DNA from 4 places in the Thauera mechernichensis genome. Region 3 is predicted to be linked to each of the others. Evidence: predicted binding sites of a transcription regulator. Region 3 holds the regulator's gene; each other region holds the start of a gene.
The links. The regulator sigma-54, encoded in region 3, starts transcription at its own class of promoters, with help from an activator protein. The targets are predictions, from matches to a motif close to TGGCACGCTTNCTGCTNA.
Positions count from the first base shown of each region.

Region 1: a site for sigma-54 is predicted at 1,607-1,624, ahead of glnA (type I glutamate--ammonia ligase). Genes of this name have one in related genera too.
Region 2: a site for sigma-54 is predicted at 1,967-1,984, ahead of P7F68_RS06450 (TorF family putative porin). Genes of this name have one in related genera too.
Region 4: a site for sigma-54 is predicted at 1,221-1,238, ahead of adh (aldehyde dehydrogenase). Genes of this name have one in related genera too.

Region 1 covers NZ_JARQZE010000016.1:60,786-63,909, forward strand. Annotated here, with positions in the region: gene P7F68_RS16475 (rhodanese-like domain-containing protein) at 1-240, opposite strand, end outside; gene P7F68_RS16480 (cation diffusion facilitator family transporter) at 337-1,494, shown strand; gene glnA (type I glutamate--ammonia ligase) at 1,713-3,122, shown strand.
Region 2 covers NZ_JARQZE010000003.1:316,610-319,733, reverse strand. Annotated here, with positions in the region: gene P7F68_RS06460 (ammonium transporter) at 1-748, opposite strand, end outside; gene glnK (P-II family nitrogen regulator) at 762-1,100, opposite strand; gene P7F68_RS06450 (TorF family putative porin) at 1,164-1,925, opposite strand; gene P7F68_RS06445 (accessory factor UbiK family protein) at 2,197-2,454, shown strand; gene P7F68_RS06440 (YifB family Mg chelatase-like AAA ATPase) at 2,544-3,124, shown strand, end outside.
Region 3 covers NZ_JARQZE010000003.1:187,040-190,163, forward strand. Annotated here, with positions in the region: gene recX (recombination regulator RecX) at 1-163, shown strand, start outside; gene lptB (LPS export ABC transporter ATP-binding protein) at 150-872, shown strand; gene P7F68_RS05875 (RNA polymerase factor sigma-54) at 895-2,361, shown strand; gene hpf (ribosome hibernation-promoting factor, HPF/YfiA family) at 2,379-2,702, shown strand; gene ptsN (PTS IIA-like nitrogen regulatory protein PtsN) at 2,839-3,124, shown strand, end outside.
Region 4 covers NZ_JARQZE010000019.1:51,580-54,703, reverse strand. Annotated here, with positions in the region: gene P7F68_RS17485 (porin) at 1-1,081, shown strand, start outside; gene adh (aldehyde dehydrogenase) at 1,292-2,812, shown strand; gene P7F68_RS17475 (DUF779 domain-containing protein) at 2,910-3,124, shown strand, end outside.

The sequences.
Region 1 (3,124 bases), on a different contig from region 3:
GGTCATGAAGTGCGGGTTATCCTGCATCGAGGGGTAGGTCTTCCACTCGATCTCGACCGCTCCGGGCACACGCCCAACCCAGTCGAGCTCGGCACGGGTACGCACGTCCACGAGTCGCGCCCCCGGGGCAAGCTGCATGACCTGCCACGCCTCGGCGGGCGTGAGCGCACCCTGGTAGGGCACGCCCAGGTTCTCCGCACGCTCGCGTGCAAGCGTCAGCAAATCAGAGAGGGTTCCCATGCGATCATCCGTCCACAGTCCAAAGTCGGCGAAGTATAGCGCGTCCTCCATGCCATGAAGCCTCACGGCCCCGCCCCCCATACTCAGCTGCCGCCGATGCGGCATCAACCGCCCGCGGCCGATCAGGCCCGCAGCCGTGGCATCCGGCGTGCAACCCTGATCGCCATCGTCACCAACGCCAGCCTGGCCATCAGCCAGGTGGTGGTTGGCCTGTTCGCGAACGCCTTCAGCCTGGTTGCCGATGCGGCTCACACGCTATCGGACCTCGTCACCGACCTGATGGTTCTGATCGCCGGTCAGCAGAGCGCGCACCCGGCCGACCTCGACCACCCCTACGGCCATGGCCGCATCGAGACGGTAACGACCATGGTACTGGGCGTCGTGCTCGCGACAGTGGGCATCGGCTTCCTGTGGAGCTCGGGCCTGCGCCTGCAGGATATTGAAGCCCTGCCCGCACTGCACCCTGCAGCACTGCTGATGGCGCTGCTTACCCTGGCCGCCAAGGAGGGCCTGTTCCGCTACACGCTCGCAGCCGGGCGCAGGCTCAAGGCGCCGATGCTGGAAGCCAACGCTTGGCACGCGCGCTCGGACGCCGCGTCGTCACTGGTCGTCGCCGCAGGCATTGGCGGCAGCCTGGCGGGCTACCCCTTCCTCGAACCACTGGCCGCCGCGGTGGTGGGCTTCCTGATCCTGCATATGGGAATCAGGCTCGCACTCAAGGCGGTGCGCGAACTGATCGACACCGGCCTGCCCGCCGAGGAGCTTGCACGCCTGCGCCGCACCATCGAGGACACCCCCGGCGTGATCGGCCTGCACGACATGCGCACGCGGCGCATGGCGGACCGCGTGCTGTGCGACGCGCACGTCCAGGTCAGCCCTCACATCACCGTGTCGGAGGGCCATCGAATCTCGGACGCGGTCTATTTCCGGGTACGCGACGCCCACCCCGAAGTCCGCGACGTACTGGTGCATATCGACCCCGAGGACGACACCGACCTGCAGGTGGTGCCTGCCGGCCCGGTTCCCGAGCGCGCCGAAGTGCTCGCCGACGTCCGCCTGTTGCTCGGACCGGAAGTCCCGCAGCCAAAGCGCGTCCAGATTCACTACCTGGGCCAGCGCCTCGAGGTGGAGCTCTTCCTGCCCCCAGCCCTGGACCAGGGGCAAGTTACAGCCATCCGCAACCGTGTGGACGCGTGGCTCGAAGAGCACCCGCACTACCGCGCAATCAGGCTGCTCCAGGAGATTGCACCATAATGGTGCATTCAATCCATATGATGCACTATTATGGTGCGCACCTCTTGAGGAATGGGCACCGCTTTCGAGCACTTGCCCTTGTGGCACAATGACTCGCCAGCCCGCTAGCGCCTGGCACGCTTAGTGCTTATACGCCTCACACGAATCCGGCGCATCGATCTCGTACCGCTGCTCCACCCGCTCAACGCAAAGACCGCCTCATCTCACCAGGAGTGAAAATGAACGCCCAAGACGTCATGAAAATGATTCAGGAAAACGAAGTGCGCTTCGTGGACCTGCGCTTTACCGACACCCGCGGCAAGGAACAGCACGTCGGCCTGCCGGTTTCGGCCTTCGAAGAAGAGCACTTCGAGCACGGCCACCCGTTCGACGGCTCGTCGATCGCCGGCTGGAAGGGCATCCAGGCTTCCGACATGGTTCTGATGCCCGAGCCTTCGTCCGCCTACATCGACCCCTTCTTCGATGAAACCACGCTGGTCATCACCTGCGACGTCATCGAGCCGTCGGACGGCAAGGGTTACGACCGCGATCCGCGCTCGATCGCCAAGCGCGCCGAGGCCTACCTGAAGAGCACCGGCATCGGCGACACCGCCTTCTTCGGCCCCGAACCCGAGTTCTTCATCTTCGACGCCGTCGAGTGGTCGGTCGACATGTCGGGCGTGTACAGCAAGATCATCTCGGAAGAGGCCGCCTGGTCCACCGCCGACAAGTTCGAAGGCGGCAACACCGGCCACCGTCCGCGCGTCAAGGGCGGCTACTTCCCGGTACCCCCGGTCGACAGCCTCAACGACGTGCGCGCCGCCATGTGCCTCGCGCTCGAAGCCTGCGGCGTGCCGGTCGAAGTGCACCACCACGAAGTGGCCAACGCCGGCCAGTGCGAGATCGGCACCAAGTTCAGCACGCTGACCAAGCGCGCCGACTGGACCCAGGTTCTCAAGTACATCGTGCACAACGTCGCGCACCAGTACGGCAAGACCGCCACCTTCATGCCCAAGCCCATCGTCGGTGACAACGGCTCCGGCATGCACGTGCACCAGTCGATCTGGAAGGATGGCCAGAACCTGTTCGCGGGCAACGGCTACGCCGGCCTGTCCGAGACCGCGCTGTACTACATCGGCGGCATCATCAAGCACGCCCGCGCGCTTAACGCCATCACCAACCCGGGCACCAACTCGTACAAGCGCCTGGTGCCGCACTACGAAGCACCGACCAAGCTGGCCTACTCGGCCCGCAACCGTTCGGCCTCGATCCGCATCCCCTACGTCGCCAACCCGAAGGGCCGCCGTATCGAAGCGCGCTTCCCGGACCCCCTGGCCAACCCCTACCTGTGCTTCGCGGCACTGATGATGGCGGGCCTGGACGGCATCCAGAACAAGATCCACCCGGGCGATCCGGCCGACAAGAACCTGTACGACCTGCCGCCGGAAGAAGACGCGCTGATCCCGACCGTGTGCACCAGCCTCGAACAGGCGCTGGAGTACCTGGACAAGGACCGCGAGTTCCTGACCCGTGGCGGCGTGTTCTCCAATGACTTCATCGACGCCTACATCACGCTGAAGATGGAAGAGGTGGACCGCATGCGCATCACCACCCACCCGGTGGAGTTCGACATGTACTACAGCCTGTAAGC
Region 2 (3,124 bases), 130 kb from region 3:
CCAGCGGCAGGTTGGCGCCGGGGATGGCGCGTACCTCGCCGTTGGGGCCGTACTTGCCCTTGCGGGCGCCGAGCAGCATCACACCGGCGAGCGCGGCAGCCGCACCGGCCATATGCACGATGCCCGAGCCGGCGAAGTCCGAGAAGCCGAGGTCGCCCAGGTTGTACAGGCCGAGGACGTCATTCTCGCCCCAGGTCCAGGAGCCTTCCATCGGGTAGATGAAGCCGGTCATGACGATCGCGAAGGCCAGGAAGGCCCACAGCTTCATGCGTTCGGCAACGGCGCCGGAGACGATCGACATCGCGGTGGCGACGAACACGACCTGGAAGAAGAAGTCGGAAGCGCCGGAGTAGATCGAGTCGCCGCCGAAGCCGTCCTCGCGTTCTGCGAAGGCCTGGAAGGCTTCATCGACGAGCTTGTCGCCACCGTCGATACCTGACAGGAAGATGCCGCCGCCATACATGATCGCGTAGCCGCAGATCAGGTACATGATGCAGGAGATGGCGAACAGGGCGACGTTCTTGGTGAGGATCTCGACGGTGTTCTTCGAGCGCACCAGGCCGGCCTCGAGCATCGAAAAACCCGCTGCCATCCACATCACGAGGGCGCCGCACACCAGGAAGTAGAAGGTGTCCATGGCGTACTGCAGCTCGAAGACGTGCTTGAGTACCTCTGATTCGCTGGCCACCGCGGGGCCGGCAAGGCTGGCGGTCGTGGCCACCAGCAGGGGGGTCAGGATTCGCTTCATTGCATGTTCTCCCTTAGAGCGCATCTGTGCCGGACTCGCCGGTGCGGATGCGAATGGCCTGTTCGAGATCGAAGACGAAGATCTTGCCGTCGCCGATCTTGCCGGTGGCGGCGGACTTCTCGATGGCTTCCAGCACCTGGTCGAGGATGTCGTCGGTAACCGCGACCTCGACCTTGACCTTGGGCAGGAAGTCGACGACGTACTCGGCGCCACGGTAGAGCTCGGTGTGGCCCTTCTGGCGGCCGAAGCCCTTGACCTCGGTGACCGTGATGCCTTGCACGCCGATGGCCGAGAGTGCTTCGCGCACTTCGTCGAGCTTGAACGGCTTGATGATGGCAGCGATGAGTTTCATGGGGCTTGCCTCTGTCATGGTTCTCGCAAACGGCCCGGAAGCGGGTGTCCGGGCCGCGAGGGATCAGAATTCCTTCGTGAAGGACAGCACGTAGCGGTCGCCGGCCGCGTTCTTGCCATTGCTGCCGAAGCAGTAGGGCTGACCAAGTGCGCAGCTGCCATTGGCGTCGGAGTCCGAATAGCTGAATGCAACGGTGCCGAAGCCGACGTCCTTGCTGATGCCCAGGCCCCAGTCGGTATAGGTCGCATCGCTGTTCTTGCGGATGCGCTGGTGGCCGACGTGCGCCGACAAGGTCCAGGTCGGGGCGACCTCGTACTCGGCGTTGAGCTCCAGATAGTTGCTGTTGCGGGTCTTCTCGCCATTCGTGCCCGTCCACCCGAACAGGTGCTTGGAGACGGCGTGCGAGTACTTCAGCTCGAGGAACTGCCAGCCCAGCGACAGGTAGACCTCGGTCGAGTCCGGCGACGGCGTGCCGGCGATCTTGTCGCCCGGGTAGTAGTACTGGATCACGCCGACGTCGTAAGACAAGGGGCCTGCTTCGCCCGCATAGCCGACGTAGAGGTCGAGCTCGAGGCTGTTGTTGGTCTTGGCGATGTCGTCGACCCAACCGACGTTCGAGCCCCAGGTGCCGATGTAGAGCCCGCTCTCGTGCGCGTAGTCGAAGCCGCCCTGCAGTGCAGGCTTGCCCTGCGACTGGGTGATGCCGCGGAAGACGTAGTCCGTGGTGATGGTCAGGTTGGCGCTGATGGGGCCGTCGCCGGCATGGGCGACGCCTGCGAAGGGCAGTGCGGCAAGAAGGGCGGTGGTGAGAAGGGACTTGCGCATGATGAACTCCTGAGCGGGTTTCGGGTTTTGACGCTGATCCCAAAGCACGGCGTGTGCCAGCAAACTGAAGTGATTGTTAAATATGAAGTTATCAGGATGATTGGGGGGGCGCAGCCGTTGTTTTGCTGCGCTGCCGCACGGATTCATGCACGAGAATGGCTCGGCATGCACCGACTTGGTGCGTCGAGCCGGGTCGTGACTGCCAGCTTCTGGTGCATCGCGGGCGGCGTGCTAGACTTCGCGCCATTCCTCACGTTTCAGGCAGGCCACCATGAGCACTCCCCGCATCCTTGACGAAATCGGCGCCAAGCTCTCCGAGCTCGCCGCCAACAGCCCGGTTCGCGACATCGAGAAGAACGCCAAGGCGCTCATCGGCAGCGCGTTCGGCAAGCTGGAACTGGTGACGCGGGAGGAGTTCGAGGTGCAGCGCGAGATGCTCGCCCACAGCCGCCAGAAGCTCGCCGAACTTGAACAGCGGGTGGCAGAGCTCGAGCGTCTGCTTGCCGCAGAGGCTGACCGCAGCGTTTGACCACACTCCGGATCGATCTGTCCGGAATAGTTTTTTGTCATTTTTTGCTTCTCCGCTAGACTGGCGCTCCGTCCAGTCCGGAGAACCGCATGTCCCTTGCGCTGGTGCGTAGTCGAGCGCTCGACGGCCTCGAAGCCCACGAGGTCATGGTCGAGGTGCACCTGGCCAACGGCCTGCCGGCATTCAACCTCGTCGGTCTGCCCGATACCGAGGTGCGCGAGGCGCGTGATCGTGTGCGCGCCGCGATCCAGACCTCGCAGTTCGAGTTCCCACAACGCCGGATCACCGTCAATCTCGCGCCTGCCGACCTGCCAAAGGAGGGCGGGCGCTTCGATCTCGCCATTGCCGTTGGCATCCTGGCCGCGTCCGGTCAGGTGGCTGATGGGAGCCTTGACGGCATCGAGTTCTGTGGCGAGCTGTCGCTGACCGGCGGCCTGCGCGGCGTGCGTGGCGTGCTGGCGGTGGCGCTGGCCGCAGCACGTGCGCGCCGTAAGCTGGTGCTGCCGGCCGACAATGCTGCCGAGGCCGTGCTTGCCCAGGATGCCTTCGTGCTGGGGGCCGCCAGCCTGCTTGAGGTGTGCGCTCACCTCAATGGCCATACCGTGCTGCAGCGTGCGGCATCACGGCCTCCCGAGACAGCGTTACGCGACGGCATGCCCGACCTCGCCGA
Region 3 (3,124 bases):
ATCGGAACTGGAGCGTGCCCGCGCAGTGCTGCGCAGCCGCTTCCAGGCGGCCCCGGCGGATGCGCGCGAATGGGCGCGCCAGGCCCGTTTCCTGCAAACCCGCGGCTTTGCACCCGAACTGATCCGCAAGCTGCTGAAAGAACCCCGCGATGAGTCTGCTTAAGGTCTCCAGCCTGCAAAAGCGCTACAAGGCGCGCACCGTGGTCCACGACGTCGGCTTCGAGGTCGGTTCGGGCGAGGTCGTCGGCCTGCTCGGCCCCAACGGCGCCGGCAAGACCACCTGTTTCTACATGATCGTAGGCTTGGTCCGTGCCGACGGCGGCCAGATCAACCTCGACGGCACCGACCTCACCCACCTGCCGATCCACGCCCGTGCGCGTCTGGGCCTGTCCTACCTGCCGCAGGAGATGAGCGTCTTCCGCAAGCTCACCGTGGCCGAAAACATCCGTGCCGTGCTCGAGCTCCAGGGGCTCGATGCGCACCAGGTGAAGACCCGGCTCGACGAACTGCTGCTCGAGCTTGGCATCAACCACCTGCGCGACAACACCGCCGTCTCACTCTCCGGCGGCGAGCGCCGACGTTGCGAGATCGCGCGCGCACTTGCAACCGACCCGCGCCTGATCCTCCTCGACGAACCCTTCGCAGGGGTCGACCCGATCGCGGTCATCGACATCCAGAAGATCATCCGCTTCCTCAAGGAGCGCGGCATCGGCGTGCTGATCACGGACCACAACGTGCGCGAGACGCTCGGCATCTGCGATCGTGCGTACATCATCAGCGAGGGCCGGGTACTGGCAAGCGGCGAACCGGCCGAGATCATCGACAACGAAAGGGTGCGCCAGGTTTACCTGGGCGAGCATTTCCGCCTGTGAATCCGCGCGCGCGTCGACAGCGATGAAACCAAGCCTCCAGCTCAAGCTCTCCCAGCACCTTACCCTGACGCCGCAGCTGCAGCAGTCGATCAAGCTGCTGCAGCTGTCGACCATCGAGCTGAACCAGGAGATCGAGCGCTTCCTGCTCGAGAACCCGATGCTCGAGCGCAGCGACGGCGACGGTGTCGAGTTCGTACCACCGCTACCACCGGGCAGCCCCCCCGAGCACGAGGCCAGACAGCAACAGGCAAACACCCCCGAGGCGCCAGCCAGCGCTGCGGACAGCGAGGCCGGCGACCATGCCGACCATGGCAGCGCCGACGAAGGCATGGACTGGTCCAATGTCGGCAGCGGCGCATCGAGCCGCAGCGAGGACGACGACGACGTCGATTACCAGGAACTGCAGGCGGCTGGCGTCTCCCTGCGTGACCATCTCGACCAGCAGGTGTCGCTGTCGCCGCTGTCAGACCGCGACCGCGCCCTCGTGCGCTTCATCATCGAAGCCTTGGATGACGACGGCTACCTTCACCAGCCGCTCGATGAGCTCCTCGAACTGCTTCCGGACGACGCCGACGTCGATGTCGATGACCTGAACATCGCGCTGCGCCACGTACAGAACCTCGAGCCCGCAGGCATCGGCGCGCGCAGCCCCAGCGAATGCCTGTCGCTGCAGCTCCGTACCCTGCCGGCTTCGGCGACGCGCACGCTCGCGCTCGAGATCGTCGACAAGCACCTCGAGCTGCTCGCCGAGCGCAACTTCGTCAAGCTCAAGAAGCTGACCGGCTGCGACGACGAAGCCCTGCGCGCCGCCCATGCCCTGATCTGCAGCCTCGACCCCCACCCCGGCTCGCGTTACTCGAACGCCGAGACGCGCTACGTACTGCCGGATGTGGTCGTACGCAAGCTGCGCGGGCGGTGGACGGTCAGCCTGAACCAGGAGGCAATGCCGCGTCTGCGCATCAACCGCCTGTATGCCAGCCTGCTGCAGCAGAACCGCGGCCAGGGTGGCGGCCTGAGCGGACAGTTGCAGGAGGCACGCTGGCTGATCAAGAACGTGCAGCAGCGCTTCGACACCATCCTCCGGGTGTCCCAGGCCATCGTTGACCAGCAGAGGCAGTTCTTCGATCATGGGGAGGTGGCAATGCGACCACTCACCCTCCGGGAGATCGCGGACCAACTCGAGCTGCACGAGTCCACCGTGTCGCGCGTGACCACGCAGAAGTACATGGCGAGTCCGCGCGGGGTGTTCGAACTCAAGTATTTCTTCGGTAGTCACGTCGCCACCGACACCGGTGGAGCGGCCTCGTCCACGGCGATTCGCGCGCTGATTCGCCAACTGGTCGACGCCGAGGACAGCAAGAAACCGCTGTCCGACGCCAAGATTGCCGAAGTCCTTGGCCAGCAGGGTATCGTGGTCGCACGGCGCACGATCGCCAAGTATCGCGAATCCCTCAATATCCCGCCGGTCAGCCTGCGCAAATCCATCTGACAAAAACAGGAGTCAACATGAATCTCAACATCACCGGGCGCCACGTCGAAGTCACTCCGGCCATTCGCGACTACGTCACCTCCAAGCTTGATCGCGTCATCCGTCACTTCGACAACGTCACCAGTGTCGCGGTGATCCTCTCGGTCGAGAAGCTCAAGCAGAAGGCCGAGGTCACCCTGCACGTGCGCGGCAAGGACATCTTCGTCGAAAGCGATGATGCCGACCTGTACGCGGCCATCGACGCGATGACCGACAAGCTCGACCGCCAGGTGCAGAAGTACAAGCAGAAACTGGCCGACCACAACCACGAGACGATCAAGCACCAGGCCCCCGAAGCCTGACGCTTTCGTTTCAGCCCCACGTCCGGGGTATGGTTATAATGCGCCCGTTTCCAAGACGCGGCGCCAGCATGCCCCGGGACGGCCGGTCGCACCCTGCGACCGGAATGCCTGCGATATTGCGCGAACCCTCCAGCGAATGAGCCTGATATCCCAACTCCTGCCACTGTCCAATGTGGTGGTCGACCTCGACGCGAGCAGCAAGAAGCGCGTCTTCGAGCAGGCGGGCCTGCTGTTCGAAAACAATCAGGGCATCGGGCGCAGCACCGTGTTCGACAGCCTGTTCGCGAGGGAGCGCCTCGGCTCCACTGGCCTCGGCCAGGGCATTGCGATTCCGCACGGGCGCATCAAGGGTCTCAAGGAGGCGGCAGGTGCGTTCCTGCGCCTTGCGAGCCCGGTGCAGTTCGACTCGCCCGATGGCCGCC
Region 4 (3,124 bases), on a different contig from region 3:
CTCGCAGGGCGATGCCACGCTCGACATCAACGGCACCATCAACGGTTTCTACTCGCACCGCAGCGCAGAGTCGGGCGGGGTCAAGACCACCAACTCGGCGCTCACCAACGGCCTGCTGCCGGGCTGGATCAACTTCGTGTTCACCACCAAGGTCGACGGGCTCGACATCAAGGCCCATGTCGGCTTCGCGCCGGGCATCAACGACAAGTCCGACGTCGTCGGCCTGCCGAGCGATCCGGGGTGTGGCGGGGCTACGGGCTGCGACAGCCCCTTCACCCAGATCGACACCCGCAACCTGTACTTCCAGTTCGGCAATGCCGAGTGGGGCACGATCAAGTTCGGCCGCGACATCGGACTGTTCGGGCAGAAGATCATCCTCTCCGACATGACCTTGCTCGGCCTCGGCGGCAACAGCTACGCCTCGACGCCGTTCAACACCACCTTCGGCATGATCGGCCACGGCTACATGTACACCGGCTTCCAGCCGCAGATCACCTACACCACGCCGACCAAGGGCGGGTTGTCGGCCTCGTTCGGAATCTTCGATCCCAACAAGTTCGCCGGCAGCGAGACCAAGGACCCTGGCTTCCAGGCCATGGCGAACTACGACTGGGAGGCGGGCACGGCGAAGGGGTCGGTCTGGCTGGGCGCGGTCCACCAGCGCACCAGCGGCACCGGCAGCTTCAACGCCAGCGGCTTCGAACTGGGGGCGAAGGTCGGCATTGGCGCCTTCGAGGCCGTGGCCTACGGCTTCGATGCCAGCGGTCTGGGCCTGTCCACCGTCGGTGCCATGTACTTCTCGCCGTTTGCCAAGACCGATGGCAAGGGCTACTTCCTGCAGGGCACCTACACCGTCGGCAAGACCAAGTTCGGCCTCAACTTCGGCGAGAACCGCGACCGTGGCGGACTGCTTGCCGACACCAACAAGTTCCGCTCGGCCACCGTGGGCGTTTACCACAGCCTGAACAAGTACATCACGCTGGTGGGCGAATACAACCAGGAGAAAGGCGAGGGCAGCGACATCTTCCCGGGCGATCTGAAGACGCGGACGATCTCCCTGGGCGGCATCCTGTTCTTCTGAGCGCTGTATCGGACTGCTCCATAAGTTGCCCGCATTTATGGAGCGCTTGGAGCAGTCCGGGCAATATCAGTCGCACATCATGAACACATAAAAACCTTAACGACCGCTCAAGCTGCTGATTTTATTGGATTTTAAGAGCTGGCACGAGGCCTGCTTAGTACCACTCGAGGCAACCCGCCCGCACACGTTCAAGATTGAGGAGACCATACCATGCTGTATGCACTGCCCGGCCAAGCCGACGCCAAGGTTCAATTCAAGTCCCGTTACGACAACTTCATCGGCGGCAAGTGGGTGGCTCCGGTCAAGGGACAGTATTTCGACGTGGTTACCCCGGTCACCGGTCAGAAGTACACCCAGGCGGCCCGCTCCACCGCCGAGGACATCGAACTCGCGCTCGACGCCGCGCACGCCGCCTTCCCGAAGTGGGGCAAGGCCGACGCTACCACCCGCTCCAACATCCTGCTCAAGATCGCCGACCGCCTCGAGGCCAACCTCGAACTGCTCGCCTATGCCGAGACCGTCGATAACGGCAAGCCGATCCGCGAGACGCTCAACGCCGACATCCCGCTCGCGGTTGACCATTTCCGCTACTTCGCAGGCTGCCTGCGTTCGCAGGAAGGCGGTATCTCGGAGATCGACGAGAACACCATGGCCTACCACATCCACGAGCCGCTGGGCGTGGTCGGCCAGATCATCCCGTGGAACTTCCCCATCCTGATGGCGGCGTGGAAGCTGGCGCCGGCGCTGGGTGCGGGCAACTGCGTGGTGCTCAAGCCAGCCGAATCGACCCCGATCTCGATCCTGGTGCTGATGGAGCTGATCGCCGACCTGCTGCCGCCGGGCGTGCTCAACATCGTCAATGGCTACGGCCGCGAGGCCGGCATGCCGCTCGCCACCAGCAAGCGCATCGCCAAGATCGCCTTCACCGGCTCCACCTCCACCGGCCGCGTGATCGCCCAGGCTGCCGCCAACAACCTGATCCCGGCCACGCTCGAGTTGGGCGGCAAGTCGCCCAATGTCTTCTTCGCCGACGTCATGGACAAGGACGACGCCTTCCTCGACAAGGCGATCGAGGGCCTGGTGCTGTTCGCCTTCAACCAGGGCGAGGTGTGCACCTGCCCGAGCCGTGCGCTGATCCAGGAGTCGATCTACGACCGCTTCATGGAGCGTGCGCTCAAGCGTGTCGCCGCCATCAAGCAGGGCAGCCCGCTCGATACCGACACCATGATGGGCGCTCAGGCTTCTGCCGAGCAGATGAGCAAGATCCAGTCGTACCTGCAGCTTGGCAAGGAAGAAGGCGCCCAGGTGCTGATCGGCGGCGAGCGCGCTCAACTCGGTGGCGACCTGGCCGACGGCTACTACATCCAGCCCACGCTGTTCAAGGGCCACAACAAGATGCGCATCTTCCAGGAGGAGATCTTCGGGCCGGTGCTCGCGGTGACCACCTTCAAGGACGAGGCCGAAGCGCTCGAGATCGCCAACGACACCCTGTACGGTCTGGGCGCCGGCGTGTGGAGCCGTAACGGCAACGTGGCCTACCGCATGGGTCGTGCGATCCAGGCCGGTCGGGTGTGGACCAACTGCTATCACGCCTACCCGGCGCACGCGGCCTTCGGCGGCTACAAGGAGTCGGGCATCGGCCGCGAGACGCACAAGGTCATGCTCGACCACTACCAGCAGACCAAGAACCTGCTGGTGAGCTACAGCGAGAACAAGCTGGGCTTCTTCTGATCTGCTCCGTGTTTCTCCCTCTGCCCGTTGTCTTTTGCGGGTGACTTGCCGGGGGCGGGTGACCGCCCCCGTTTTTTTCATGCCGGAGGCACACGACATGGTCGAACGCGTCATTGCCACCCCTGCGACGCTCGAGTTGATCGAGCGGCTCAAGGCCGAGTATGGCCAGGAACTGATGTTCCACCAGTCCGGCGGTTGCTGCGACAACAGCGCTGCCAACTGCTATTTGCCCACGGACCTCACCATCGGGCCCTACGATGTCCATCTGGGGGACATCGGCGGTGTGCCCTTCTACATCAGCGCCTCGCAATA